DNA from 2 places in the Blautia sp. MSJ-36 genome. Region 1 is predicted to be linked to the other one. Evidence: riboswitches for the same ligand, from Rfam matches in the RefSeq annotation. Region 1 holds a riboswitch; the other holds the start of a gene.
What was found. A riboswitch is a leader RNA that binds a small molecule or an ion and turns the genes downstream of it on or off. The one in region 1 is predicted to bind ZMP and ZTP.
Positions count from the first base shown of each region.

Region 2: it holds a riboswitch for ZMP and ZTP, as region 1 does, so the genes downstream of both, KQI39_RS09450 (formate--tetrahydrofolate ligase) here and KQI39_RS05685 (IMP cyclohydrolase) in region 1, are expected to answer to the same signal.

Region 1 covers NZ_JAHLPQ010000005.1:59,631-70,669, forward strand. Annotated here, with positions in the region: gene KQI39_RS05635 (B12-binding domain-containing radical SAM protein) at 1-838, opposite strand, end outside; gene KQI39_RS05640 (Crp/Fnr family transcriptional regulator) at 1,064-1,744, shown strand; gene trxA (thioredoxin) at 1,747-2,046, opposite strand; gene KQI39_RS05650 (NAD(P)/FAD-dependent oxidoreductase) at 2,146-3,054, opposite strand; gene KQI39_RS05655 (iron-containing alcohol dehydrogenase) at 3,370-4,554, shown strand; tRNA gene KQI39_RS05660 (tRNA-Phe) at 4,687-4,759, shown strand; gene KQI39_RS05665 (3D domain-containing protein) at 4,919-5,998, opposite strand; gene KQI39_RS05670 (lysozyme family protein) at 6,161-6,859, shown strand; tRNA gene KQI39_RS05675 (tRNA-Gly) at 6,983-7,055, shown strand; gene KQI39_RS05680 (phosphoribosylaminoimidazolecarboxamide formyltransferase) at 7,222-8,406, opposite strand; gene KQI39_RS05685 (IMP cyclohydrolase) at 8,437-9,150, opposite strand; ZMP/ZTP riboswitch at 9,238-9,319, opposite strand; gene KQI39_RS05690 (peptidoglycan recognition protein family protein) at 9,388-10,062, opposite strand; gene guaB (IMP dehydrogenase) at 10,232-11,039, opposite strand, start outside.
Region 2 covers NZ_JAHLPQ010000011.1:143-11,181, reverse strand. Annotated here, with positions in the region: gene KQI39_RS09500 (pyridoxal phosphate-dependent aminotransferase) at 1-81, shown strand, start outside; gene KQI39_RS09495 (iron-containing alcohol dehydrogenase) at 78-611, shown strand; gene KQI39_RS09490 (hypothetical protein) at 620-1,015, shown strand; gene KQI39_RS09485 (AAA family ATPase) at 1,120-2,709, shown strand; gene KQI39_RS09480 (kinase) at 3,039-3,557, shown strand; gene KQI39_RS09475 (sensor histidine kinase) at 3,580-4,746, opposite strand; gene KQI39_RS09470 (response regulator transcription factor) at 4,743-5,420, opposite strand; gene KQI39_RS09465 (TlpA family protein disulfide reductase) at 5,626-6,774, shown strand; gene KQI39_RS09460 (CD1871A family CXXC motif-containing protein) at 6,802-6,954, shown strand; gene KQI39_RS09455 (4Fe-4S binding protein) at 6,962-7,816, shown strand; ZMP/ZTP riboswitch at 7,995-8,076, shown strand; gene KQI39_RS09450 (formate--tetrahydrofolate ligase) at 8,151-9,836, shown strand; partial or broken gene KQI39_RS09445 (Y-family DNA polymerase) at 9,996-11,039, shown strand, end outside.

The DNA.
Region 1 (11,039 bases):
GGCGCATGGTTTTCATCAGAGCCAGTTCCTCCTCACGGAGAAGGTCCGCGGAAATTTCAAAATGGAAGTTCGTGATCCCGTTGTCATGCTCTGTAATATACCGCCAGATTGCCATGGCGTGATCATGTTTGCAGTTAAAGGTACGGTCTACAAATTTGACCTGTGGAACCTTATTGTCAATAAAAAACTGCAATTCGTTTTTTACAAGTTCGATATCACGGAACCGAAGCTTCTTGTCTATGGAAGAAAGACAGTAGCTGCAGGAAAACGGGCACCCTCTGCTACTCTCATAATAGATGATACGGTTTTTAAACTCTGTAAGATTGCTGTATGCAAACGGAACTTTACTTAAATCCATCAGTTCCCGCCAGCCTGTGTGTACAATATCCGGGACTTTGGTTTCGTCATGAAAAGCCACACCTCGGATTTCTTTCAGGTTTTCCGGCTTTCTTTCTATATAATATCCTGCCAGTTCATGGAAAGTTTCCTCTCCCTCTCCTACCATCACACCAAAAAACGCGGGATTCTTTTTCAGAAATTCCACCGCATCGTAAGATACTTCCGGACCGCCTGCCCAGAAATCCACATGTGGAAGGATTTTCTTAAGATCCGGTACCAGTTCTTTTACAAAGGAAATATTCCAGATATAGCAGGAAAAACAGATCACATCCGGCTGTTCCAGATAAATGTCCTTTAAAATGTCATCCCGGATCTGGTTGATCGTATACTCTTTGATCACTACATTGGGACTGTACTTTCCGGAGCAGGATTTCAAGTTGTATACTGCAAGATTGGAATGGATATATTTTGCGTTGCACGCTGCAAGTAAGATCTTCAAAATTACTATTCTCCTAACTTCTGCCGGGTGACAGACTTCTACATCCGGCAGTTTTCATTCTTTCTCTGTCTGATTCTTTTCGCTTTATGATTATAACGTTCCAGCCCCCGGATGTAAATAGAAAAACAGGGATTCCCGGTATGCATAAAGATTCCGTTTCTGTTGTATTTCCATTCAAACAGCGTTAAAATGGATACTACATCTTTTATAAAGGAGTACCTTTTTATGGACCGAAACAGCTGCCTGAACTATTTTCAGGCTTTTCCCTTCTGGGAACATATGACCGAAGAAGACCAGGATTTTCTTCTTGATAATATCCGCGAACTCCATTACCCGGCAGGTGCTGCCATACAGTCAGAAGAACGCCAGTGCCTGGGAACTCTTTTTCTTCTGAAGGGCGTTCTCCGCGTGTACCTTCTGTCCTCTCAGGGAAAAGAAGCCACACTGTACCGTTTAAGGGACAGTGATATCTGCACCCTTTCCGCTTCCTGCATGCTTTCTGCCATCACATTTGATGTGCAGATCGATGCGGAAACAGACTGTGATCTGCTTCTGCTTCCGGCAGTTCCTTTTTCCCGGCTGATGAAAAACAATATCTATCTGGAAAATTTCATTTATAAACGGACAACCGAACATTTCTCGGATGTGATCGCAGGAATCGAACGGACATTTTTTATGACGTTACCTCAGAGGATTGCAGCCTTCCTTCTGGACGAAGCTGCAGATACCGGTTCCGATGAACTCACGCTCACCCAAGAAGCCATCGCCCGCTCCATCGGAAGCGCCAGGGAGGCAGTCAGCCGCAGCCTCAAAAAAATGAATAAAGACGGCTCTATCCAGATTTCACGGGGATCGATCCGCATTCTGGATAAAAGCCGTCTTTATGAAATGATGAATACTTTCTGATCTTACTGAAGTGCTGCCTCAAGCTCCGCTTTTGATGTCAGTCCCACAAAACGTGCTGTCTCTTTTCCACCCTTAAACACAAGCAGTGTAGGAATACTCATAATCTTATACTGCTGTGCAAGAGACGGTTCTTTATCTACGTCTACTTTCCCTACTTCGTATTCTGCTTCTGCCAGCTCTTCCACAACCGGAGCCTGACGTCTGCACGGTCCGCACCAGGTTGCCCAGAAATCTACCAGTACCGGTTTCTCTGCATTTAATACCTCAGTTTCAAAATTGTCTGTTGTAAAAACTTTTGCCATGATAAAATTCCTCCTTAAATTTATATGTTATGAAAATCCGATCATAATCCTGATCGTTATCAGTGTCTGCCGTTCTTCTGAATTTATGCTGTCTTCACTCTATGCCTTCCCTTTCAGAAGTTTCCGCACATACTGACAGGCAGAAAGTCCTGCCTGTGCTCCATCATGTACGGCCTTTGCCACCTGAAGAAGACCTCCGGTACAATCCCCTGCCGCGTACAGTCCGGGAACCGTTGTCTCCATCTCTTCATTCACCCTGATATTTCCTTTTTCATTCAGTTCCGCACCAATCTGACGGGCCATCTCTGAACTTCCGGCTGTACCCAATGCCACAAAAACACCTTCTGCAGGTGCAAATGACGTTTGCGGTTCGCCTGCTTCCTGTAAGGATACATCTCCTTTCAGGCGAAGTCCCTGAACACGCTCATCTCCCTCAATTGCCTGAATTTTCATGGTATTCACGTCAATTGCATTCTCTTTTGAAAATTCCGGTTTCTTTCCATCTGTAAAAATCGTCACATGGGAAGCTGTATGAGAAAGTTCCTCAGCTTCATGAAGAGCAAAATCACTGTTTCCAAGAACTGCTACATCTTTTCCACGGTAGAAAAATGCATCGCATACTGCACAATAGCTGACTCCTTTTCCTTCAAATTCCTTCACTCCCGGAATTTTCGCGGAGGCTCTTTTGCTTCCGGTTGCCAGGATCACACTGCGGGCTTCAAAATCGCCTTCGGTTGTTTTTACCTCAAAGGTATCAAAGCCTCCCATTCCCACAACCTGTGCATCCAGAATCCTGACGCCAAGTGCCCTGGCCTGCTCAAGTCCTCTTTCAAAAAGTTCTTTTCCGGAAAGAGGTCTCTCAAGTCCGTAATAATTCTCGATCTTCTCTGCTTTTTCCAGTGAACCAATTCCTGTATTGATGATCAGCGGGTCCATATTTCCTCTCGCTGCATAAAGAGCTGCGGAAATTCCTGCCGGGCCTGCTCCTACGATAATGATATTTTCCATTTCAGACACCTGCTTTCTTCTGCTTCTTTGAAATCTGTTTTATAATATACGCTCTGCATCGGTCTGTTTCTGTGATTAAGTCACTTTTACTTTCTCACAAAAACTATTATACCACATCCTTTTGGAATTACATCCCCTTTATCACCTTTATCTTCCCTGTTTTTCCTGTCGCAAACGTTTTCCGAAATCTTGCACCCGGCCCTCTTCTATGCTATTATTATAACGGTTTGCTGATGCAAATCATCCATTTTTGCTTTTAATTAATTTTCGTGATTTCGAATAGATCAATTATGAAATAAGGGAGAGTTGTTTATTATGAGAAGTTTTGAATATTTTACCCCCACACGGGTGGTTTTTGGAAAAGATACACATCTTAAAATTGCCACACTTCTGAAAGAACAGAACTGTAAAAAAGTTCTGATCCACTATGGTGGACACAGTGCCGTCAAATCCGGTCTTATTAATGAGATCAGATCCGTACTTGACGAGGCAGGGATTGCCTATGTAACTCTTGGCGGCGTCGTTCCCAATCCGCGTCTTTCCAAAGTCCGGGAAGGAATCGAACTCTGTCGCAGAGAAAATGTGGATTTTCTTCTTGCCGTAGGAGGCGGAAGTGTTATTGATTCCTGTAAGGCCATCGGTTACGGTCTTGCAAATTCGGAAACAGACGTATGGAACTTTTTCCTCCGCACAGAAACTCCGAAAGCATGTCTTCCAGTTGGTGTAATCCTTACCATCGCAGCTTCCGGAAGTGAAATGAGCAATTCCTGTGTCATCACAAATGAAGAGGGCTGGCTGAAGCGCAGTACTGCCCGAAATGACCTGTGCAGGCCACGTTTTGCCATTTTAAATCCACGGCTTACATACACCTTACCTCAGTATCAGACAGAAAGCGGCTGTGTGGATATCCTGATGCATACCATGGAACGGTATTTTGTAAATATCGAAACTATGGAAATTACAGACAGCATCAGCGAATCTCTGATGCAGACGGTAATCTACAATTCCCGTATCTTGCTGAATGAGCCGGATAATTACACTGCCAGGGCAGAAATCATGTGGGCAGGAAGTCTCTCCCACAACGGCCTCACCGGCTGTGGAACCGGCGGCGGTGACTGGGCATGTCACCAGCTGGAACATGAACTTGGCGGAACTTACGATGTAGCTCACGGTGCCGGTCTGGCCGCACTGTGGGGAAGCTGGGCCCGTTATGTCTATGACGCAAATCCAGAACGTTTTGCCCAGTTTGCTACCAACGTATTTGAAATCCCATGCAGCATCGATTTCAACAAAACCGCACTTGCCGGTATTGAAGCCATGGAAGATTATTTCCGTTCCATTCAGATGCCTACCAGCCTTCATGAGCTTGGTCTTGATCTTACAGAAAAAGATATCCACGATCTGGCATTTAAGTGCAGTTATGAAGATACCCGTACCATCGGTGTCTTCAAACAGTTAAATATGAAAGATATGGAAAAAATTTATCTGGCTGCCCGCTGAATTTGCCGCATATAATATTGCAGATGTTTTTTTGAAAATCGGATTTTTCAGAAAAACATCTGCTTTTTTTCATTTTCCCCTTGCATTCTCTACATAAATGTGTTAAAGTAACAAAGTGCTCGAAAGAGACATGCCCAGATAGCTCAGTTGGTAGAGCAGAGGACTGAAAATCCTCGTGTCGCTGGTTCGATTCCGGCTCTGGGCATTATTTTTTTGCTCTGTTCACAGTTCCTGTTTCCTGTTGAACAGAGTTTTTCTTTTTATAAATAAAAAATACTGCATTCGACATTTTCTGATAAAGCGGATATTTATATTCCGATTTATACATTAAGTCTGATGCAGTATTTTTTGTTATACGGCGTTTTTACTGAAGCAGATAAACTTCTGTATAAAATACACCTTTCTCCTCTGCCTCTGAATGTGTGGCAACATAAACATCAATACAGTTGGTACGGATCGCACCTCCGCAATCCTCCGCCACGTAAACCTGTCCATTGATCACCACCTTGGAACCATATGGAATCTGGCTGGGGTCTACTGCTATGGTGTGATTGGTTGTTGCCGTTACACCTGTAGATGTGATTCCATTTGACCATGGACCACAGCAGATACTGCATGGGCAGTAATGGGTAATACGGAAAGTTCCCAAAGATTTCAGTGTGGCATCGGAAGAAACTGATACCGGAGTTCCGACTTTTACACCATTGGCAGATGTTCCGGAACCACCCGTAGACGTTACGCCGTCCACAGCGTCTGCAAAAATACCTTCTCCGGAACTCTTGGTAAGGGAACCTGCTTTTGTTTTCTTTTCCTGCTCTGCTTTGGCTACTTCGTTCTCCTGATATCCTTCCAGACAGCTGGTAGGAATATATCCAGTCTGCTGTGCACCGCTGTCATCGGTGTAAACGATCCGGCTCCAGATATCATCTACAGTACCAGTCCTCTTCAGCTCATCATCCTGAAGAACTTCTCCTACTACTTCTCCGTCTTTTTTTCCCGGATAATCAAGAATATCGCTGTCTTTGGCTGCCGTGACTGTATCCGTAAATTTATTCACGGTTTCCGTATCATTGAGCACGCTATCCTGAACATAACCGATAATCTTGTCCTCTCCGTCTTTCTGAAACGTAACTTTACTCCATCCGTTGTCACATACGGCAACTCTCTCAAGTTTCGTTCCCAGAAGAACGGATCGAAGTTCTGATCCACTCTCTCCGGGATTGGACCGAATTGCGGTATTCTTCGCAGTGACATAAAGGGTGTCCGTCTTCGCCAGTGCATTTACTGTATTTCCTTCCCCATCATCAATCTGAAACTGCTGAGGGGATTTTTTCTCCTGTGTATATGTATTCAGTGTTGCTTCATATCCAAGTACCTCTGCAGATGCTGATACAGGGAATATCATGGAAGCACACAAAATAACTGCAAGAAGCCTTTTACGCATGAAATCTTGCCTCCTTTTTTCCGGCATTCTGCGGTTTGTCCCGACTATCATAGCATATCAGATCGTATTTTGCAATTTTGTAGGTCAGTCTTCAGAAAATTTTAACAAAAAGATCACATTTCTTAACTGGTCAAATCACCATCCGACGGGTAAAATAAGCTTATGAATACAAAACGAAAAACCCCTAAACTTACAAAAAAACAACGCCAGCGTCTCCGCGTACGCCAGGTTCGCAGACAGAAGTTCTTTCTGGGCTTGATCTTTTTACTGGTCCTCGGATGCATTTTTCTGCGTTTATCCAGATTTTCCGGAAAGCAGACAAATACGTATCAGATCAATGCATCCTGTGAAGCCTACCGGGATGAAGTTACCACGGAAGCCGCCCAATATGGCATGTCTGACTATGTAGATCTGATCCTGGCGGTTATGATGCAGGAAAGCTCCGGCCAGGGAACCGATCCCATGCAGTCATCCGAAGGCGCTTATAATACGCAGTATCCCCAGCAGCCTAACGGAATCACAGATCCTTCCTATTCTATCTCCTGTGGAATCCAGGAGCTGAAATATGCCCTGGATAAATCCGGATGCACAGGACCTGCTGATCTGCCCCATATCCGTCTTGCCCTGCAGGCCTATAATTTTGGTACAGACTCTTATTTCTCTTATCTTGCCAAAAACGGAGAAACCTCCTGGACAACCGAAAGCGCCCAGGCATTTGCCCAGATGGCAAGTGGTGGCAAGCAGCGTGATGAAGACGATCCCCTTCACGATCCGGCAGGTCCATGGGATTACGGTGACCAGTATTACCCGGATCATGTACTTCGCTATTATCACATAAGCAGTGAATCTGAAACGTCTTGATCCGGAAATGTCTTCTTTTTTTCAATTTTTCAAAAAAATGCAAAAAAAGATTTGACATGCTTTAAAATCTGTGCTAATATATGTCTTGTCGATGAGGGAAACACCTCATAAGATAAGACAAATGCGATAGTGGCGTAGTTGGTAACGCGCGACCTTGCCAAGGTCGAGACCGCGGGTTCGAGCCCCGTCTATCGCTCTTCGGAACTCTGAATGATTCAGAGTTCTTTTTTTATTTCACAAAAAACAAGCACAAAATGGCGCAAAAAATCCCAGATCCGGAATTTCCTGATAGAAATCCAGATCCGGGATCTTTTATGTAAGACAGACATTCATATTCTGCCCCATTATATGTTCATGATATTTTAGTGATGGAAAAGTCTGATTCCTGTAAATGCCATTACCATTCCATACTTATTGCAGGTATCGATAACTGCGTCATCGCGGACAGATCCGCCCGGCTCTGCAATATATTTCACGCCACTCTTATGTGCGCGCTCAATATTATCACTGAACGGGAAGAATGCATCTGAACCAAGAGTCACATCTGTAAGACCATCCAGCCATGCACGCTTCTCTTCTCTTGTGAACACTTCCGGCTTCTCGGTAAATGTTTTCTCCCATGCGCCATCTGCAAGAACATCCATATACTCCTCACCAATATAAACATCAATGGCATTGTCTCTCTCTGCACGTGTAATGGTATCTTTAAATGGAAGATTCAGCACCTTCGGGCACTGACGGAGATACCAGTTATCTGCCTTCTGGCCTGCAAGACGTGTACAGTGAACACGTGACTGCTGACCAGCACCAACACCGATCGCCTGTCCGTCTTTTACGAAGCATACGGAATTGGACTGCGTATATTTCAAAACGATCAGAGAAACCTTCAGATCCCTCTTTGCTTCCTCTGTAAGCTCTTTATTTTCTGTTACAATATTAGAGATCAGTTCATCATCAATTGCAAGTTCCTGACGTCCCTGCTCAAAAGTAACACCAAATACCTGCTTGTGTTCCAGCGGCTCCGGAACATAATTTTCATCGATCTGGATTACATTGTAGTTGCCTTTTTTCTTCTGTTTCAGGATTTCCAGCGCTTCCTCTGTATATCCCGGTGCGATCACACCATCCGAAATCTCTCTTTTGATCAGCATTGCGGTATCTTTGTCGCAGACATCAGAAAGAGAAATGAAATCACCGAAAGATGACATACGGTCTGCACCTCTTGCTCTTGCATACGCACATGCAAGCGGGGAAAAATTCTTCCAGTCCATATCATCTACCCAGTAAATCTTAGCCAGGGTCTCATTCAGCGGAAGTCCGATGGAAGCACCTGCCGGAGATACATGTTTAAAAGAAGTTGCTGCCGGAAGTCCGGTTGCTTTCTTAAGGTCACGTACCAGCTGCCAGCCGTTAAATGCATCCAGGAAGTTGATATATCCCGGTCTTCCGGAAAGTACCTGGATCGGAAGTTCACTTCCGTCTGCCATATAAATCTTGGATGGTTTCTGGTTTGGGTTGCATCCGTATTTTAACTGTAATTCTTTCATGGAAAAATCCTCCGTTCTCTACAATATCGATTATTTATTCTTGTTTACAATTCTGGATTCATATTTACCTGTTTCAATGTCAATGAAACGGACAAACAGAGAAACTTTATTGTCCTGGTTCAGGCTCTCCCAGAGAAGGTTTGTAAAATCATCAATATCATCCGGAATCTCTACCGGCTTCGGCTCTCCCTCAAAACTTGGAAGCGGGTTTCCGTCGCATTTATAAGTATGAATGAAGCGTCCCTGTCCTGCTGCCGCATTCTCATAAGCGAATGTATAACGGAGGCAGGAATCTGGATTTCCATTATTGCTCTTTAAGATAGACATTGCATAGCTGAATTTTCCGTTTTCCACATGAAGAACACTGGAAATACGAGGTGTGTAATTCGGTGCATCTGGCTCAAATTCTCTGCTGCGGAGTGACTGCTCAAAAGTAAGCTGTCTGTCCATGCCTTCATAGATGGTATCTGTCTGATCCCCATTTGTTACGATCGTCTTGTTTCCAAGGACACGTACCGGTGCATAAATAATCAGGCTCGGGTCTGTAAGTTTGGACGGGTCAAATGCCTGTGTGCGGATTCCCTCACCATCCTCAACAAAAATACGGTTTCTGCTGTTCTCACTTCTTCCCATGATAAAATATGCGGTAACAGCGTGCTTTCCGTCAGCGGAACGTCCAATCACAATTCCTCTTCCTGGGTAGGAATTCTCTTTCAGTTCTTTTTCAAGTGAAAATGTAGTCATTTTTCACAGTCCTCCTTGTCTAATGTAAGGCCCGGGGATCATTCCAGGTATCAGCAGGTAACAAAAAACCGCCTGGACACCCCTTTATCAGGCTGCCCAGGCGGTCGGCTTCTCATTTCACTGCACTCCCTGTAGGTAATCCTACTTTCCGCCAGTCATGCAGCTTCTGTTGTTATATTACAATACTTCTTCTGAATTTTCAAGTCCCAATTTTCAGAAATTATTTTTTCATACTGTCTATTTTCCCTGCAGTTCATAATCTGCCTGAATCTGTGCGGCAATATCTGATTTCATCTGAATCCATGCATCCGGATTTTCCACATAATATTTCGGACAGTCTTTTCCTGTAACATCATAATGCCGGATCACCTGATCCGCCGTCAGTCCAAACCGTGTACAGAGCCAGGCTGTCAGCTTCACTGCCGAACTATATGTTGCCTCATTAAACTGTCCTGTATCATCCAAGTGACAACATTCAATAGATAAGGTGTCCACATTTCTGGAATTCGTAGCATAGGACATTTCTGAGGTAGGAATGCACTGTACCACTTCGCCATCCAGACCTATTACAAAATGACTGCTGACTTTGTTTTCCTGTGTTGTTGCAAGATTTTCGAAATAATTCCGGTTGGACATTGCTGTAGATCCTGGATTGGCAGTATAGTGAATGGCAATATAATTCACCTGTTCAATGGGAATCTGAGGCCTAGAATACGAATTCGGCGTCAGAAGTTCCACGTCAATATAGGGGGCACCCTCTTCCTGCCACTGTTCTGGCCCACTGTTGCCATCGTTTTCCTGAACGGAACCTGTCTCATCAGAATAAATTCTGTCCTCTTCCATACGCATCTCAAAAAATCCATATCCTAATGCACATACCGCAGATATAACAATTACAAAAATCAGAATCATCACTGTTTTTCGAAGAAATTTCAGCGGTTTATTTTTGCGGGAGGTTTTCCTTTTCTTCTTTTTTACGGAATTTGCGGCAGGTTCTGAAGAAGTTTTTTTTACGGAAACAGGCCGCCCGCTATGGGACGGCCTGGGTGACTTCTTACCTGTCTTACCTTTTTTTCCTGTATTACTCATCTACACTGTAGTTTGGAGCCTCTTTTGTGATATGGATATCATGCGGATGTGACTCCTTAAGAGATGCAGCGGAGATTTTAATAAATCTGCCTGTTGTTTTCAGCTTCTCAATGTTCTCTGCTCCACAGTAACCCATACCGGATCTTAAACCACCAATTAACTGGAATACGGTATCTTCAACATGTCCCTTATATGCAACACGTCCTTCAACACCTTCCGGTACAAGCTTCTTCGCATTCTCCTGGAAATAACGATCCTTGCTGCCATTCTCCATAGCTGCAATAGATCCCATTCCACGGTATACTTTATATTTTCTTCCCTGATAAAGCTCGAATGTTCCCGGGCTCTCATCACATCCTGCGAACATGCTTCCCATCATGCAGACATTGGCTCCGGCTGCGATAGCCTTGGTGATGTCTCCGGAATACTTGATTCCACCATCTGCGATGATCGGGATTCCATAGCTGTTGGCTACTTCATAGCAATCCATAACTGCTGTAACCTGCGGAACACCGATACCTGCAACAACACGTGTGGTACAGATAGATCCAGGTCCGATACCAACCTTAACTGCATCTACACCAGCCTCGATCAGAGCCTTGGTAGCAGCACCTGTTGCAACGTTACCTGCGATAACCTGAAGTTCCGGATATGCAGCCTTGATCTCACGAACTGCTTTTAAGATATTCTCGGAATGACCATGTGCGGAATCGATAACGATAACATCTACGTTAGCCTTAACAAGTGCATCCACACGAGCAAGTACATTAGCTGTGATACCAACTGCCGCACCGCAGAGA
Region 2 (11,039 bases), on a different contig from region 1:
CGTCTCCATTTTGCACGTGAGGAGAAAACCATCGATGAGGCACTTTCCCGCCTGAAGAAAATGAAGGAGCTGTTAAAATGACATACTCAGTGAATTTCGCAAATTATACCATCGGTGAGGATGCGTATCAGAATGTCAGAGAAGTGTGCCGCCATTATGGGAAAAAAGCTCTGCTGATCAGTGGAGAAATGGCACTGAAAGCAGGAAAAGAGAAGATTGTCCAGGCGCTTTCAGATCTGTCAGGGACAGATTCAGATAGCCAGGCAGCATCAACATCAGCGGTGACCAGGGGAAAAAAGTATGCAGAAGATTCTGAAATTGAGATCGTAGACACGGTTCTTTTCGGCACAGACTGCATGTACGCAAGAATGGAAGAGCTGGCAGAGCACGCAAAAAAATGCGGCGCAGATATGATCTTCGGCATGGGCGGCGGAAAAGCTCTGGATACAGCCAAGGGAACAGCCGAGAAAGCCGGTCTTCCGGTATTTACCTTCCCGACTATCGCGGCCACCTGCGCGGCAACTACCGCGCTTTCCGTTGTGTATAAAGAAGACGGAAACTTTGACAGCTTTTACTTCTACGACAAATTGGTTCCGCATTCGGTATTCTGATGTTTCTGGTGCCAATCCCTCAGGGAGAATCCTTTACTACATTGTTGGATTTCCTGAAAAGCTGGATCAAAGGTCTGTTCGGAGGAAGTTTAAGCTACATTATCGTAGTTATCCTGATCGTATCTGCAATCATGAGTACCTATGATTACTTTGCAAAACCGGAGTGGATCCGTAAGAATCATTATCTGACACGAGCGTTTACCACCACACCGCTGTATCTGGTATCCAAGATCATCGGAGCTGTTTTTGCAGTGATGGTTGTATTTAATATCGGACCGGAAGTGATCATTTCCGCTGATACCGGAGCAACCATCGTAGATCTCTGTGGTACACTGTTCTGTATCGTAGTTGCATTCAGTTTTATTGAGGAGATCAAGGCCTTTGAGGGGGGGAAGAAGAACTGAGAGGGAATCAGCTGGATTTACAGAAAAATGGTTTCATGGTATCATAGTTTCAGAAAGAAACGGATACTGTGAAGCTATTTTTTATTAAGAGGGAGAGAAACAAAATGGGAAGTTATCTGAATCCAGGCGGCGGAATGTTTAGAGCATGTCTGCGATCAAAAATCTATGTGGATAAAAGCGGGTTGATCGCAAAAACAAATGAAGTACTTGGAACAGAGCAGCGTTTTGTTTGCGTGAGCAGACCGCGACGTTTCGGAAAATCCATGGCTGCTAATATGTTGGCTGCATACTATGGCCGAGGTGAAGATAGTACAGAACTGTTTTCTGATCTCAGGATCCATACAGATAAAAGCTTCCGGGAAAATCTGAACCAGTATGATGTGATCCGGATCAACATGCAGGAATTTTTAAGTGCTGCACCGGACATGGACGAGATGCTGAAGCTTCTTCAGAAACGTATTCTCAGGGAGCTGAAGATACAGTATCCGGATTATATTGACAGTGATTATCTGGTCTTTGCCATGCAGGATGTTTTTGCATATACCAGACATCCTTTCGTGATCCTGATCGATGAATGGGATTGTATATTCCGTGAATTTAAACAGAATATGGAAGCACAGAAAAAATATCTGGATTTTCTGCGTGTATGGCTGAAGGATCAGGAATATGTGGCATTAGCCTATATGACCGGAATCCTCCCGGTGAAAAAATATGGTTCACATTCTGCATTAAATATGTTTACGGAATATTCCATGATCAATCCAAGAGAAATGGCTGAGTTTTTCGGATTTACGGAAGATGAGGTAAAAGACCTCTGCAGTCAGTATAAACGGAATTTTCAGGAGGCACAGGCATGGTATGATGGCTATGAGCTGGTAGCCATAGAGGATGGAAGAAAGAAGACGTATTCCATGTACAGCCCGAAATCTGTGGTGGATGCCATGTTAAGTGGAATTTTTGACAATTACTGGAATCAGACAGAAACCTATGAAGCCCTGAAAGTTTATATCCGTATGAATTATGATGGCCTGAAAGATGCAGTGATAAGAATGTTGGCAGGCGATAAGGTTCAGATCAATACAGGAACTTTTTCCAACGATATGACAACGTTTCAGGGAAAGGATGATGTATTGACACTTCTGGTGCATCTGGGGTACTTAAGTTATCACTGGCCGGATAAGACGGTGACGATTCCAAATAAAGAGGTATCCCAGGAATATATAAATGCCATCAGCACAATGGACTGGAAAGAAGTGATACAGTCCGTTGAGACATCCAGAAAACTTCTGGAAGCATTGTGGAATCTGGATGGAGAAGCGGTGGCGAGGGGAATCAATCAGGCTCACAGAGAAATTTCGGTTCTTCAGTATAATGACGAGAATTCTTTAAGCTGTACCATCAATCTGGCGTTTTATTTTGCCAGAGAGTATTATACAATTATCCGGGAACTGCCAACAGGAAAAGGATTTGCAGACATCTGCTTTATCCCAAGAAAGTTATACGCAGACAAACCGGCAGCAGTCATTGAACTGAAATGGGACAAAGATGCTTATGGAGCCATATCACAAATTAAAGAAAAGCAATATGTAGATGCCCTGAAAGACTATCATGGAAATCTCCTGCTTGCAGGAATCAATTACGATAGAAAAACAAAGCAGCATACCTGTATAATTGAGCGGTATCATAAAGAATAAAATATACACAAATGGGAAAAAGCCTCCCCTGGATACGGAAATCTATCCGCGTTCAGGGGATTTTTTATGATGCAAAAATTATATTATAAACATAAAGATTTATACAACGAACATGTACGGATAAAATATACGATGCTATTGTATAGACAGTAACCAGTCTTGCAGAAACAGAGCAAAATACAGAGAAAGAAGAATGCCTATGGAGAGCATAGAGGTTAAATAAAATGATCATAGCACTGGGAATATTGTCAGTTGGAATAAAAAGCTGTAAAATAGACTGGACGGTCATAAAAATTCTGTATTTTGTATTGAAAGGGAAAAAGCAGCACATGGGAAAATTAATCATTCTCAGAGGAAACTCAGGAAGTGGAAAAACAACCGTAGCGAAGGCATTACAGAAAAAGCTAGGACGTAATACAATGCTGATATCACAGGATGAGGTCAGAAGAAATATGCTGTGGGTTGATGATGGCATAGATACAAAGGCTTTGCCGCTTATGGCAGAACTTTTACGATACGGAAGGGAACACAGCGAATTTTCTATCCTGGAAGGGATCATGTATGATGAATGGTATCGTTCGTTGTTTGAACTGGCAAATGAATTATATGGTTCAAATGTATACGCATATTATTTTGATCTGTCGTTTGAAGAAACCGTGAGACGACATAATACAAGAAACAGAGAATTTGGTGAAAAAGATATGCGCAGATGGTGGAGAGAAAAAGATTTTTCTTCAGTTCTCAGGGAACAGGCTATTACCTGCGAAATGGATACAGACAGTATTGTTGAAAAAATATACTCGGATTTGAACGCAGATCGCAAAGCGATTGCGTTCATGAGCATATAAAGTAAATGTAATACAAACATATTCAGACTGGCAGTATGATTGCGATCATGCTGCCTTTTTTGCTGCTTTCCAGTACTTTTACCTGTCCGTTATGCTGTCTGACAATTTCACTGACAAGTGCAAGCCCCAGGCCGGCACCTCCCATAGCGCGGCTTCTTGATTTGTCCACACGGAAGAACGGGGTGAAGATTTTTTCCTGATATTCAGGAGGAATGCCGATTCCGGTATCGGAGACTTCAAGAAAGACGTAATTGACAGACGTGGATGTATCTGTTATTTCTTCGGAAAGATGGATATTTACGGTTACTTTTCCACCGGAGTGATTGTATTTGATCGCATTTTCCACAAGATTGTACACAGCGCGATACAGCAGCAGGTAGCTTCCGGTAATGATGCAGTCTCCCTCCTGCTGGATCAGTTCAACTTCTTTCTGTTCCGCTACAGAAGCCAGGTCACAGAAAACCTCATCCGTCAGTGCTGCCAGAGAGATCCGCTCGGAACGTTCAACAGTCTGTACACCGGTCATATCCAGGAGGATTTCAGCCAGATGGGAAAGTCGCCCGGTCTGTTCCTGGAGCATGGAAAAAATCTCCTGATAATCTTGTAAAGCAGGTGCTTCCCTGCGGGCAAAAACCTCCAGATTTGTCTGGATAACGGCAAGAGGAGTCCTCAGCTCATGTGCGGCATTGGCAGAAAACTGCTTCTGGGCAGTAAAGGCCTCATCCAGGCGTGCGAGCATTTTGTTAAATGAAATTGTCAGGCGGGAAATCTCGTCATTGGTAGCAGGAACTTCAAGAGCCTCTGAAAGGTTCTGGACCTCTATTTTGTTCACCTCCTGGCTGAGTCTGCGCAGGGGAAGTAATGCCTGACGGCTGATAAAATAAGTGCAGATACTGCTGAGAAGGATGATGATCCCTGTTACCATAAGTCCTTTGGTGAGAAAAAGTTTTTTGGTTAGCTGCAGCTGATCGGAAAGCTCCGGAAATAAGACGGAGGGATTCATATTAAAGGTGATGGGAGCAGAATCTGTGTTATCGATCCGTATCATGTAATCTCCCAGATCCTCCATTCCGGCAACTGCAGACTGGCTGATAAAAAAATACATCAGAATGCAGGTGACTGTCATAAGCAGCGCGGTGATCAGTGTCAGACGCCATTGAAGAGATAGCTTTCCGGTTATTTTTTTCATTGTACATCCTCCGTTAAAATGTAACCCTGGCCGATCTTATTCTGTATCGGATCAAAGCCGAGAGCAGTGCGCAGCTTTTTTCGAAGAGAAGAAATGTGGACACGAATGGAATTGCTGAGACTGTTGACGCTTCCGTCCCAGATATGCTCGATCATTTCTTCCGGGCTTATGATACGGTTCTGATGAAGAAGGAAATATTCCAGAAGAGAGCTTTCCTTTCGGGTCAGAGAAAGGGGAAGTCCATCGACACTGGCCTTTCTTGTACGGGTATCAAAGCTGATACGTCCGCATTGCAGACATACGTCCTGCTGGATAAATTTCCTTCGTGTCAGACTTCGGATCCGTGCCTCCAGCTCTTCAAAATGAAAAGGCTTTGTGAGATAGTCATTGGCACCGAGATCAAGCCCTTCAACCTTGTCCTGGATCTGTCCTCTGGCAGAGAGGATCAAAACGGGAGTGGAAGTATCGGATTCCCGAAACTGGCGCAGGATTTCCAGCCCATCAACGCCTGGAAGGTTCAGATCAAGAAGGATGAGATCATAATTTTCCACCAGACATAATTCCAGTCCTTCATCCCCGTCAAAACATGTGTCCGCTTCATAGCCATCCATGCGAAGCCCCTCCGCAATAGACTGGCAGAGCTGCTTTTCATCTTCGATTATCAATATATGCATAGTAAATTCTCCTAAAAAACAGTTGATTTTGCTTTGTTATCTATCATATCATGTATAGCATAAAATTCCTGTAAATTTTTTTATTTCTTAACAGAGATTTTATACAGGGGATGATATAGTAAGGCTACAGAGAACAAAATTAACATATAAAATATACGCCGGTTCCGGGTATGGGCCGGTGATATCAGAAGGGAGAATATAAACAATGAAATTAAGAACACAGAAAATAACAGCACTTATGGCAGCAGCGGTATTAGGAATATCTGCATTTGGAAGCGTGCCGGTAACAGCGGCAGAAAGCACGGAAACAGCAGATATCGGAGAGGCAATGGCTGTGGATGGAGAGGCAGTTTCATCAGATCTGGTAGCAGGTACATTTAAGCCTTCCGACGTAACCTGCAAGGCACAGGATTCTTATGAATATCCGTTTCTGGGACTGAAGCTTTCGCTTTCGAAGGAGCTGTTAAAGCAGATCAAGGACCAGAGCATTGCAATGCTTACCACAGAAGATTTTGAGAATCAGACCAATGCAGTGACATATGCCTATGTAAGCTGGAGCAAAATGACAGAGGAACAGAAAAACGCCGAAATACAGAAGATGGGAACCGGGTATGACGACTGGGTGGCAGGTCTGGACAGAATTGGTACAATTGGCGTTTATGACGAAGCTTCACAGAAAAAGCTGGATGAGATCACTGGCTGTACAGAGCATAAAGAGCTTGGAAGCAGCAGTGACGGGAAATACAAATATTATCTGAGCACCAACAAAGATGCGGATGAAAAGCTGACAAAGGAGCTGGAAAAGATCAAAACCGACATTACGGAAATGACACCGTATCAGAATATTTCCGTGTTTGACCAGCCACAGGATACCAGCGTCAACCCGGAGGATGTAAAATCTGTAGGAAAATTTGAAACAACAGGAATAGATGGAAAAACATATACAGAAAAAGTATTCAGTGACTATGACCTGACGCTGGTAAATGTTTTTACAACCTGGTGCTCACCATGCGTAAAAGAGATTCCGGAACTTCAGGAGCTCTATAAAGAAATGAAGGATAAAGGCGTCGGAGTAGCAGGCGTAGTGCTTGATACCACAGATGAAAAGGGAAATCAGGACGAGGAGGCAGTAAAAAAAGCAGGCATTCTTCAGGAAAAAACAAAAGCAGAGTATCCGTTCCTGATACCGGATACTACTATGATGAACGGCCGTCTGCAGGGGATTTCCGCATTTCCTGAAACATTTTTTGTTGACAAAGATGGAAACATTGTAGGCGATACCTATACAGGAAGCCATACACTGGACGAATGGAAGGAAATCGTGGAAAAAGAGCTTAAAAACGTTTCAAAGTAAGAGATGATCATTACGGAGAGTGAAAAAATGATTCGGAAAATAACAGAATCCAGATGGATCGGACCTGCTCTGGCGGTTTTGGGAATTTTACTGATGATACTGGGAATCTACAGAGGTGAGGTATCTGTAGTTTTTACAAAAGCGATCAACATCTGTATGGAGTGTATTGGCATTGGATAATAAGAAGATGAAAATAAATGAATGGCCGCGGCATGGGATCCAGGCATTGTGGGCGGCCCTTACAAACAGTCACATATCAGGCTTTGTGACTGGAAAGATCTATACCGGAAAACTGAAAAATGTCTGTGTTCCGGGGCTGAACTGTTATTCCTGTCCCGGAGCAAGAGGGGCCTGTCCCATTGGTTCCCTTCAGGCTGTGATCGGAAGCTGGAACTTCAAGATGGCATATTATGTAGCTGGATTTCTGATCTTTGTGGGAGCGCTGCTTGGAAGACTGGTGTGCGGATTTCTCTGCCCCTTTGGACTGATCCAGGATCTGTTGAACAAGATTCCTTTTCCAAAGAAGATCCGGACATTTCGGGGAGACAAGCTTTTGAGAAAACTGAAATATGTGATCTTTCTTGTATTTGTGATCATACTTCCAATGTTTGTAGTAGATATCATGGGCCAGGGAGCACCATATTTCTGCAAGCTGATCTGCCCGGCAGGAACGCTGGAGGGAGGTATCCCGCTGGTGCTGCTGAACAAATCCATGCGAAGTGCAGTAGGCTGGCTGTACATGTGGAAAAATACGATCCTTGTGATCACCATTATCTTATCAATTATGATATACCGGCCATTCTGTAAGTATATCTGCCCGCTGGGAGCTTTTTATTCGGTATTTAATAAAGTTTCCGTTTTTCGTTACAGAGTAGATAAAGAAAAATGTGTTCACTGCGGAAAATGCAGAAATATCTGCCAGATGGAGGTCGATCCGACAGAAGATCCAAACAGTACGGAGTGCATCCGATGTGGAAGATGTAAAAAGATATGTCCGACACAGGCGATCCGGTGTGGTTTTGCAGGCAAAGATCAGACATGAATTACGTTAATTGACGAAAAACAGCGTTTTCCTTATAACATTCAGTATCTGATGAATAGTGTGAAAAACTGGAATGATTCAGAAAATTAGATTTAACTCACTTTAAAAGTGGAAAAATAATTTGATAATTTCTTGACAAATACTAATAAATATGTTAGTATTCAATCATCAAATTAATAAAGTCTTCGGTGACTGACGGAGTTGTGGGATAACCACGAGGGAGCCGGAGATTCGATGAGTCGACCGTCTGGGCAGTATTTGAAAAACTTCAGATACTGCTCTTTTTTATGGGATAAAAAGATCCGGACGGTTGCTGCGGAGAAAGGAGAACATTATGGGATTCAAAAGTGACATCGAGATCGCACAGGAGTGCACAATGGAGCCAATTACCAAGATTGCGGAGAAAGCAGGTATTGATGACAAGTATCTGGAGCAGTACGGTAAATATAAAGCAAAGATCGACTATAATCTTCTGAAAGAAACAGACAAAAAAGACGGAAAGCTGATCCTTGTAACAGCCATCAACCCGACACCGGCAGGTGAGGGAAAAACGACTACAACCGTAGGTCTTGCAGATGGAATGCAGAGACTTGGAAAAAATGTTATGGTAGCTCTTCGTGAGCCATCCCTTGGACCGGTATTCGGTGTCAAAGGTGGTGCAGCAGGCGGCGGCTATGCACAGGTAGTTCCGATGGAAGATATCAACCTTCATTTTACCGGTGATTTCCATGCAATCGGTGCGGCAAACAACCTTCTTGCAGCAATGATCGACAACCATATTTTCCAGGGTAATGAACTGAACATCGACCCGAGAAAGATCACCTGGAGACGATGCGTTGACATGAACGACCGTCAGCTTCGTAATGTAGTAGACGGACTTGGCGGAAGAACAAACGGTATGCCGCGTGAAGATGGATATGACATCACTGTAGCATCTGAGATCATGGCAGTTCTCTGTCTGGCAAGTGATATCAAAGATCTGAAAGAGAGACTTTCCAGAATCATCATCGGATATACTTACGGTAAGGTCGCTGAGCAGAAACCGGTAACAGCAGGAGACCTCCACGCAGAGGGTGCTATGACAGCACTTCTGAAGGACGCCCTGAAACCGAACCTTGTACAGACACTGGAGCATGTTCCGGCAATCGTTCATGGCGGACCATTCGCAAATATCGCTCACGGATGTAACTCCGTAACAGCTACAAAGATGGCTATGAAGCTTGCTGATTATGCCATCACAGAGGCTGGCTTCGGTGCTGACCTTGGAGCAGAGAAATTCCTGGATATCAAGTGCCGTATGGCAGGTCTTACACCAAGTGCAGTTGTTATCGTAGCAACCGTACGTGCCCTGAAATACAACGGTGGTGTTGCAAAAGCAGATCTTAACAATGAGAACCTTGAGGCTCTTGAAAAAGGTATCCCGAACCTTCTGAAACATGTAAGCAATATCAAAAATGTATACAAGCTTCCATGTGTGGTAGCTATCAACGCATTCCCGACTGACACCAAGGCAGAGCTTGATTTTGTAGAAGCAAAATGTAAAGAGCTTGGCGTAAACGTAGCACTTTCCGAGGTATGGGCAAAAGGCGGCGAAGGCGGAATCAAGCTTGCTGAGGAAGTTCTCCGTCTTGTTGAAGAGCCGAATGATTTCACATATGCTTATGAACTGGAAGGCTCCATCGAGGACAAGCTGAACCAGATCGTACAGAAGGTTTACGGTGGAAAGAAAGTGGTTCTTACAGCAAATGCCCAGAAGCAGGCGAAACAGCTGGAGGCACTTGGATTTGGCAACTGCCCGATCTGTGTAGCTAAGACCCAGTACAGCTTAACAGACGACCAGACAAAGCTTGGTGCTCCGACAGATTTCGAGGTAACAGTAAGAAATCTTAAGATCTCCGCAGGTGCAGGCTTCATCGTAGCACTCACCGGCGAGATCATGACCATGCCAGGCCTTCCAAAAGTACCGGCAGCAACCAAGATCGACGTAGATGAGAGCGGCAAGATCACAGGACTGTTCTGATATTATAAAGTATAAAAATTTTTTGAGGGGAATTCAGATAGAGACCTCCTCCGGCAATAAAAACCGGAGGAGGTTTTTTATGTAAAAATAAGAAAAAGACCTATAATCGAACAAATTTTCTGGTATAATAAGAAAAGAAAACACTCCGGAGGTGTATCCATGGATAAAAAAGAAGATCATATCTATATAGCCATCGATCTGAAATCATTCTACGCTTCCGTGGAATGTCAGGAGCGGAACTTAAATCCACTTACCACCAATCTTGTTGTGGCAGACAGGGAACGAACCGAAAAAACCATCTGTCTGGCAGTTTCTCCTTCTTTGAAGGCATATGGGATACCGGGAAGGGCAAGGCTTTTTGAAGTGGTCCAGCGTGTAAAAGAAGTGAATCAGGCACGTGTCACAAAAGCACCGGGAAGACGCTTTACCGGAGAATCCTGGTTTTCCGATGAACTGAAAACACATCCGGAACTGGCGGTTTCCTATGTGACAGCACCGCCGAGAATGGCGTTGTACATGGACTACAGCACCCGGATCTATAACGTTTACCTCCGTTATCTGGCACCGGAGGACATGCATGTCTATTCTATAGATGAGGTGTTTATGGACGTCACCCATTATCTTGGAATGTATCAGATGACAGCCAGAGAACTTGCTGCAAAAATGATCTCCGATGTAATGAAAGAGACCGGGATCACGGCAACTGCCGGAATCGGAACCAATCTTTATCTGTGTAAGATTGCCATGGACATCGGGGCCAAACATGTAACACCAGACGAAAATGGTGTGCGTATCGCAGAACTGACGGAGCAGTCCTACCGGGAACTTTTATGGGATCACAGGCCGCTGACAGATTTCTGGCGGGTAGGCACAGGAATCAGGAAGAAGCTGGAAGAAGTAGGACTTTACACGATGGGAGACATTGCCAGATGCTCTTTGGGCGGTGTGCGTGATTACTATAATGAAGATCTTCTTTATAAAATATTCGGCATCAACGCGGAACTTCTGATTGATCATGCATGGGGATACGAACCGGTGACCATGGATCTGATCAAAGCCTACAAACCGGAAACAAACAGCATCGGTTCCGGTCAGGTACTGCACTGTCCCAGTGATTTTGAACAGGCGAAACTGATCGTACGTGAAATGACAGACATGCTGGTTCTTCAGCTTGTGGAAAAAAGGCTGGTAACCAGTCAGATA